2 linked regions of the Chlorobaculum parvum NCIB 8327 genome follow. The protein of the gene in region 1 binds, or shares a complex with, the protein of each later gene. Links are inferred from orthologs where the notes say so. Each region holds a gene or a part of one and is shown on either strand. Other genes may lie near its edges.

What was found.
Region 2: rny (region 1) and CPAR_RS02755 share a complex: the UniProt entries of both Bacillus subtilis proteins name them as parts of the possible RNA degradosome complex. The link is inferred for Chlorobaculum parvum NCIB 8327 from one-to-one orthologs.

The regions. Positions count from the first base shown.
Region 1 is NC_011027.1:750,184-753,408, forward strand. What follows is about bases 10-2,913. They hold rny (ribonuclease Y), read left to right. Parts: upstream 10-626; coding sequence 627-2,201; downstream 2,202-2,913. Other genes in these bases: CPAR_RS03585 (hypothetical protein), read left to right, coding at 10-51; CPAR_RS03590 (cell division protein ZapA), read left to right, coding at 57-320; hisB (imidazoleglycerol-phosphate dehydratase HisB), read right to left, coding at 2,276-2,860; CPAR_RS03605 (DUF2905 domain-containing protein), read right to left, coding at 2,888-2,913. Outside these bases: more of CPAR_RS03585, read left to right, coding at 1-9; more of CPAR_RS03605, read right to left, coding at 2,914-3,139. UniProt on the Bacillus subtilis protein: Endoribonuclease that initiates mRNA decay. Initiates the decay of all SAM-dependent riboswitches, such as yitJ riboswitch. Involved in processing of the gapA operon mRNA, it cleaves between cggR and gapA.
Region 2 is NC_011027.1:577,773-581,036, reverse strand. What follows is about bases 1-2,943. They hold CPAR_RS02755 (polyribonucleotide nucleotidyltransferase), read left to right. Parts: upstream 1-344; coding sequence 345-2,543; downstream 2,544-2,943. Other genes in these bases: leuS (leucine--tRNA ligase), read left to right, coding at 2,656-2,943; panC (pantoate--beta-alanine ligase), read left to right, coding at 1-147. Also shown: more of leuS, read left to right, coding at 2,944-3,264. UniProt on the Bacillus subtilis protein: Involved in mRNA degradation. Catalyzes the phosphorolysis of single-stranded polyribonucleotides processively in the 3'- to 5'-direction. Necessary for competence development in Bacillus subtilis.

The sequences.
Region 1 (3,225 bases):
GTTCTGCAGAAGATCGAAAGAGAACTGAGAGGCGAGAAAGCCGGATTTTGATGTCCATGGAAAAGATAACTGTCAATGTTTACGGCGACAACTATCCTTTAAGGGTAGAGAACAGTGAACTGACCGGCAAAGCTGCCGGTGATGTCGATGGCGTCATGAGGCGCTTCGCTGCGAAAGCTCCCGATCTGGAGCCTAAAAAGCTGGCCGTACTGGCAGCGATTCAGTTTGCTGAAAAAAAGAATGAACTTGAAGAAGAGCTGTCGCAGCTCAGGCAGAAAATGGCTCGGGTGAATGAATTTATCGAGCAGAATTTGCACTAAAGCGTTACATTGAAAGTAGACGAAATATCCGCACCACGACAAGAGGTGTTTTGTAAGTAAAAGAACTAACACTTTAGAACAGGGAGTCCAAACTCTTCTTTTTGATTGCAGGCCTTGATGCTAAAAGGCGACAAGCCACAGGCATTGGCGCTTTTCGAAGCGACACATTGGAAGCAAAAAATCTGAAGGAGACGCCCACCGTGATTTACGGGTTCTTGAATCTTACACATCTCTTAGGGTGCGGGTTTTTTTTGTTCAATTTTGAAGGATCGGCCCTCTCTGGCCGGTTAAAAGGAGGTTTTTTTAATGGGGATCGTAATAAATCTGTTTCTCATTATTGCGGCATCCGTGATCTTTTTTGCGGTCGGTTTCTACATCGGCCGGTTCTTTCTTGAGCGTATCGGTACTACTAAAGTTCTCGAAGCTGAGGAGCGTGCCGTGCAGGTTGTTCAGGAGGCCCAGAAAGAGGCCAATGAATACAAGGATCTGAAGGTCAACGAAGTCAACCAGGAGTGGAAAAAGCGCAAGCGCGAGTTCGATAGCGAGGTGACGATCAAGAACAACAAGTTCGCTCAGATGCAGAAGCAGATTCGCCAGAAAGAGTCGTCGCTGAACAACCAGCAGCGGGATGTGCGTGAAACTGAAAAGAAACTTCAGGAGCAGAAAGCCGAGCTGAAACACCTGACTGAAACGGTGCAGGGCCGCTCCGAGGAGCTTGAAAAGATCATCTTCGAACAGAACCAGCGCCTCGAAAGCATTTCGAACCTGACTGCCGAAGAGGCCCGTCAGATGCTGATTGACAACATGGTTTCGAAGGCCAGGGAAGAGGCGACCGAAACCATTCACCAGATTCACGAAGAGGCTACGCAGAAAGCTGACCGGGCTGCCGAAAAGATTCTGCTGACGGCCATTCAGCGCATCTCTTTCGAGCAGGCTACCGAGAACGCTCTTTCGGTGGTGCACATCCAGAGCGACGAGCTCAAAGGTCGTATCATCGGTCGCGAAGGGCGTAACATCAAGGCCTTTGAGAATGCAACCGGCGTTGACATCATTGTTGACGATACTCCGGAAGTGGTTATTCTTTCTTGCTTCGATCCGCTGCGTCGCGAAATGGCCAAGCTGACCCTGCAGAAGCTGCTCGTCGACGGCATCATCCATCCGGTCGCGATCGAGAAGGCCTATCAGGACGCCAAGAAAGAGATCGACGACGTCATCATGTCTTCCGGCGAAGAGGTGCTCTCGTCGCTGCAGATTCCCAACATGCCGGCCGAACTTGTTGCCCTGATCGGCAAGATGAAATTCCACACGGTTTATGGCCAGAATCTGCTCCTTCACAGCCGCGAAGTCGCTATGCTGGCGGGGCTCATGGCCGCCGAGCTGAAGCTCGACGCCAAGCAGGCCAAGCGTGCCGGCCTGTTGCACGACATCGGTCTTGTGCTTCCCGAAACCGAGCTGCCGCATGCGCTGGCAGGAATGGAGTTCCTCAGGAAATTCAACGAGTCGCCGGTGGTGCTCAATGCGATTGGCGCTCATCATGGTGAAGTCGGTAAAGAGTCGCCCATCGCCGATCTGGTCGATGCCGCCAACGTTATTTCGCTCTCCCGCCCTGGTGCGCGTGGAGCCGTGACCGCCGAAGGCAACGTCAAGCGCCTCGAAAGCCTTGAAGAGATCGCCAAAGGCTTCCCCGGCGTCATCAAGACCTACGCTTTGCAGGCTGGTCGCGAGATCCGGGTGATTGTCGAAGGTGACAACGTCAGCGACTCGCAGGCCGATGTGCTCGCGCACGACATCGCCAACAAGATCGAGTCCGAAGCACAGTATCCTGGCCAGATCAAGGTGACCATTCTTCGCGAAAAACGCTCGGTTGCCTTCGCGAAGTAAACGATTGCTACTGGCTGAAAATCAAAAGGCGGGATGTTCTCCCGCCTTTTTTCGTTTGTCGCCGTGGCGCTATTTTATAGCGACTCCTTGGTCGAGGGAATCCTCGTGCCGCTGACTCTGACTGCCTGTTTCATCGCGTAGGCGAGCGATTTGAAGAGCGCCTCGATCAGGTGATGCGTGTTCTGACCTTCAAGGATCGCCAGGTGCAGGTTGGCGTTCATCGTTCGGGAGAGCGAGATGAAGAAGTGTTCCACCATTTCAGTCGAGAGCCCCTGAATGACCGGTCGCCTGAACTCCGCCTTGAAAACGCAGTAGCTTCGCCCACCCAGATCGATCGAGCAGCGCGCCAGCGCCTCGTCCATCGGAATGATCGCCCAACCGTATCGTTCGATGCCTTTTTTGTCTCCAAGCGCTTCCTCAATGGCTTTGCCGAGCACCAGAGCCACGTCTTCCACCGTGTGGTGGTCATCAACGTCGAGGTCGCCGCTGCACCTGAGCTGCACGTCGATGCCCGAGTGACGGCTGAAGCTGGTGAGCATGTGGTCGAGAAACACCACGCCGGTTTCTATGGCCGAAGTGCCGGTGCCGTCGAGGTTGACCGTGGCCGTAATATCGGTTTCTGCGGTTTTGCGGGAGTGTGAAGCGATGCGCTGCGTCATGGATGCTGAATCTGTAATGAAAAGAAATTATCTGAAGAACTTGGTGATGAGGCCGAAGACCAGGCTCAGGATGATCGAGAGTACAATCGAGCTGCCGATGGGGAAGTAGAAACGGAAATTCTCCTTCTGAATGTTAATGTCGAGAGGGAGGTTTCCGAACCATCCGAACCAACCGTTCCCGCCCGATTTCTGGGCCAGCATGAGCAGTAAGCCGAGAGCTGCGATCGAAGCTCCGACAAAAAAGAGCATTTTGCCCATAGCTGAAAACGGGTCTTGCATATTGTTCAAAAGTTGCTAAATTATGCCCTCACTATCGTAAGATACGATAGCAAAAGAGAATTTCGGAATTTACAGAAGTGGCCTGA
Region 2 (3,264 bases), 170 kb from region 1 along the record:
ACCCAGCCCGACTACCTCTGCTTCGTCGATGACGCCACCTTCGAGCGAGCCACGAAAGCCGTTCCGGGCAAAGCCTACCGGCTCATCATGGCTGTGCGCATCGGTTCGACCAGGCTGATCGACAACTGGCGGTTTGACTATCAGTAATGCACAAAAGCGGGAGCAGCATGAAAGCGCTGCCGATACTGGAAGGCAACAAATTTATAGTATATTATTTGACTTTGTAATTTTTTGAATTGGCTTCGACCGCGACCGGCATCAAGAGCCCTGATTTCCCCAGCGAAATGGCATCGTCCCGAAGGTCCACCGAAGAGGTTCATCACTACTAACCACAACAGATTTACATGTTTATCAAAAAAGAGATCGATCTTGGACAGGGTAAGGTAATCACGATCGAAACCGGTAAAATGGCCAAACAGGCCGACGGCTCGGCAGTCGTCAGGCTCAACGACACCATGGTGCTCGCCACGGTGGTTTCAAGCAAAACACCTCCCCCGCCGAGTCAGGACTTCTTCCCGCTTCAGGTCGAGTACCGCGAGAAATATTCCGCAGCCGGCAAGTTCCCCGGCGGCTTCTTCAAACGCGAAGGCCGTCCTTCCGAAAAAGAGATTCTCTCCGCCCGCCTGATCGACCGCGCCCTGCGCCCGCTCTTCCCTGACGGCTACTATCAGGAGACCCAGATCATCATTTCGGTCATTTCGTCCGACACGATCAACGACGCTGACGTGCTGGGCGGCATCGCCGCTTCGGCAGCCATCATGGTGTCGGACATTCCGTTCGCAAACCCGATGTCGGAAGTTCGCGTCGGTCGCATCAACGGCCAGTTCATCGTCAATCCCGACACCGAAGAGCTGCAGCGCAGCGACCTCGACATCTGCATCGGCGGTACCGAGGACACCATCTGCATGCTCGAAGGCGAGATGAAGGAGATTTCCGAAGCCGAGATGCTCGACGCCATCAAATTCGGTCACGAAGCAATCAAAAAACTTTGCGCCTTCCAGAAGGAGCTTGCTGCCGAGGTCGCCAAACCGAAGCGTGCGTTTGCACCCACCGTCGCTCCTGCCGAGCTGGTCGCCTTCATCGAGGCCAACTGCGCAGCCGAGCTGAAAGCGCTGGCCTACACGCCGCTGGCAAAAGAGGAGCGCTCCGACAGGACCAAGGCGATCTACAAGGAGACCATCGCCAAAACGCTCGAACACTTCAGCTCCATCACCGCCGAAGAGATTGCCGCCAATCCCGAAAAGGCACTCTGCCAGAGCGAGCACATGATCGACGAGTGCATCCACGACGTCGAAAAGAAGGTGATGCGCCACATGATTCTCGACGACAGCAAGCGCCTCGACGGCCGTACGCTCGAACAGGTTCGCCCGATCAGCATCGAGCTGGGCCTGATTCCGAGGGCTCACGGTTCGGCGCTCTTCACCCGCGGCGAAACGCAGGCGCTGGTCACGCTCACCCTCGGCACCAAGAAGGACGCCCAGTCGGTCGATACGCTCACCGACGACAAAGACAAGCGCTTTATGCTGCACTACAACTTCCCGCCCTTCTCGGTCGGTGAAACCGGCAGGGTCGGCGGCACCGGACGGCGTGAAATCGGCCACGGCAACCTCGCCGAACGCGCCATCAAGATGGTGATGCCCGCCGAGCAGGAGTTCCCGTACACCGTACGCCTCGTCTCGGACATTCTCGAATCGAACGGATCGTCGTCGATGGCTTCGGTCTGCGGCGGCACGCTGGCCGCGATGGACGGCGGCATTCCGCTCAAGAAGCCGGTCTCCGGCATCGCGATGGGCCTCATCAAGGAGGGCGACCGCTACGCCGTACTCTCCGACATTCTCGGCAACGAGGATCACCTCGGCGACATGGACTTCAAGGTCTCCGGCACCCGTGACGGCATCACCGCCTGCCAGATGGACATCAAAATCGACGGCCTGGATTACCACATCCTCGAAACCGCCCTCGAACAGGCTCGCAAAGGCCGTCTGCACATTCTCGACGTCATGACCGAAGCCATTCCCGAATCGCGCGAAGATATCGGTAAATATGCGCCACGCCTTACCAGCATCCAGATTCCGGTGGACGCCATCGGCATGGTGATCGGCAAGGGCGGCGAAACCATCCGCAGCATCACCGAAGAGACCGGCGCAGAGATCAACATCGACGACGACGGCACGGTGACCATCGCCTGCTCCAGCCCCGAAGGCACCAAAGCGGCGGTCGAAACCATCAAGACGCTCGTCTCGAAACCGGAGGTCGGCACGATCTACATGGGCAAGGTTCGCGACATCCGCGACGAGCTTGGCGCCTTCGTCGAGTTCCTGCCGAAGACCGACGGCCTGGTGCACATCTCCGAAATCGCGCGCGAGCGCATCGCCAAGGTAAGCGACGTGCTCAAACCCGGCGAACGGGTCAAGGTCAAGCTGATCGACATCCGCAAGGATCCGCGCACCGGCAAGACCAAGTTCGCCCTTTCGATCAAGGCGCTGCTCGACACCGACCAGCCAGCCGAAACGAATGGCGAAGCAAAGCCGGCACGAGACTGAACGCAGCGAAACTGAAACAAAGGCAGTGCGGGGAAATAGCCCTGCACTGCCTTTTTTCATTACCGGCTCGGGATTATCTTCCCTGCAACATTTTCGAACAGATCAGAGACTCATGAAATACGACTTTTCAGCACTTGAGAAAAAGTGGCAAGCCCGCTGGGCAGATGAGCAGACCTTTGCCTCCTCCGCCGACCAGGATAAGCCAAAATATTACGTGCTCGACATGTTCCCCTACCCGAGCGGTTCGGGCCTGCACGTCGGCCACCTCGAAGGCTACACGGCCACCGACATCATGGCGCGTTACAAGCGCTGCCAAGGCCACAACGTGCTGCACCCGATGGGTTGGGACGCCTTCGGCCTGCCCGCCGAGCAGTTCGCCATCAAGACCGGAACCCATCCGCGCCTGACCACCGAAAAGAACGTCGCCAGCTTCCGCGAGACCCTCAAGAGCATGGGCTTCTCCTACGACTGGAGCCGCGAAGTCAACACCACCGATCCGAACTACTTCAAGTGGACGCAGTGGATTTTCCTGAAGCTCTACGAGAAAGGGCTGGCCTACATCTCGGAGGTGGACGTCAACTGGTGCGAGGAGCTGAAGGTGGTGCTGGCAAACGAGGAGGTTGACGAGAAGATTGCCGACGGCTATACCGTCGTGCGCCGCCCGCTGCGCCAGTGGGTGCTGAAGATCACCGCCTACGCCGAGCGGCTGCTGGAGGACTTG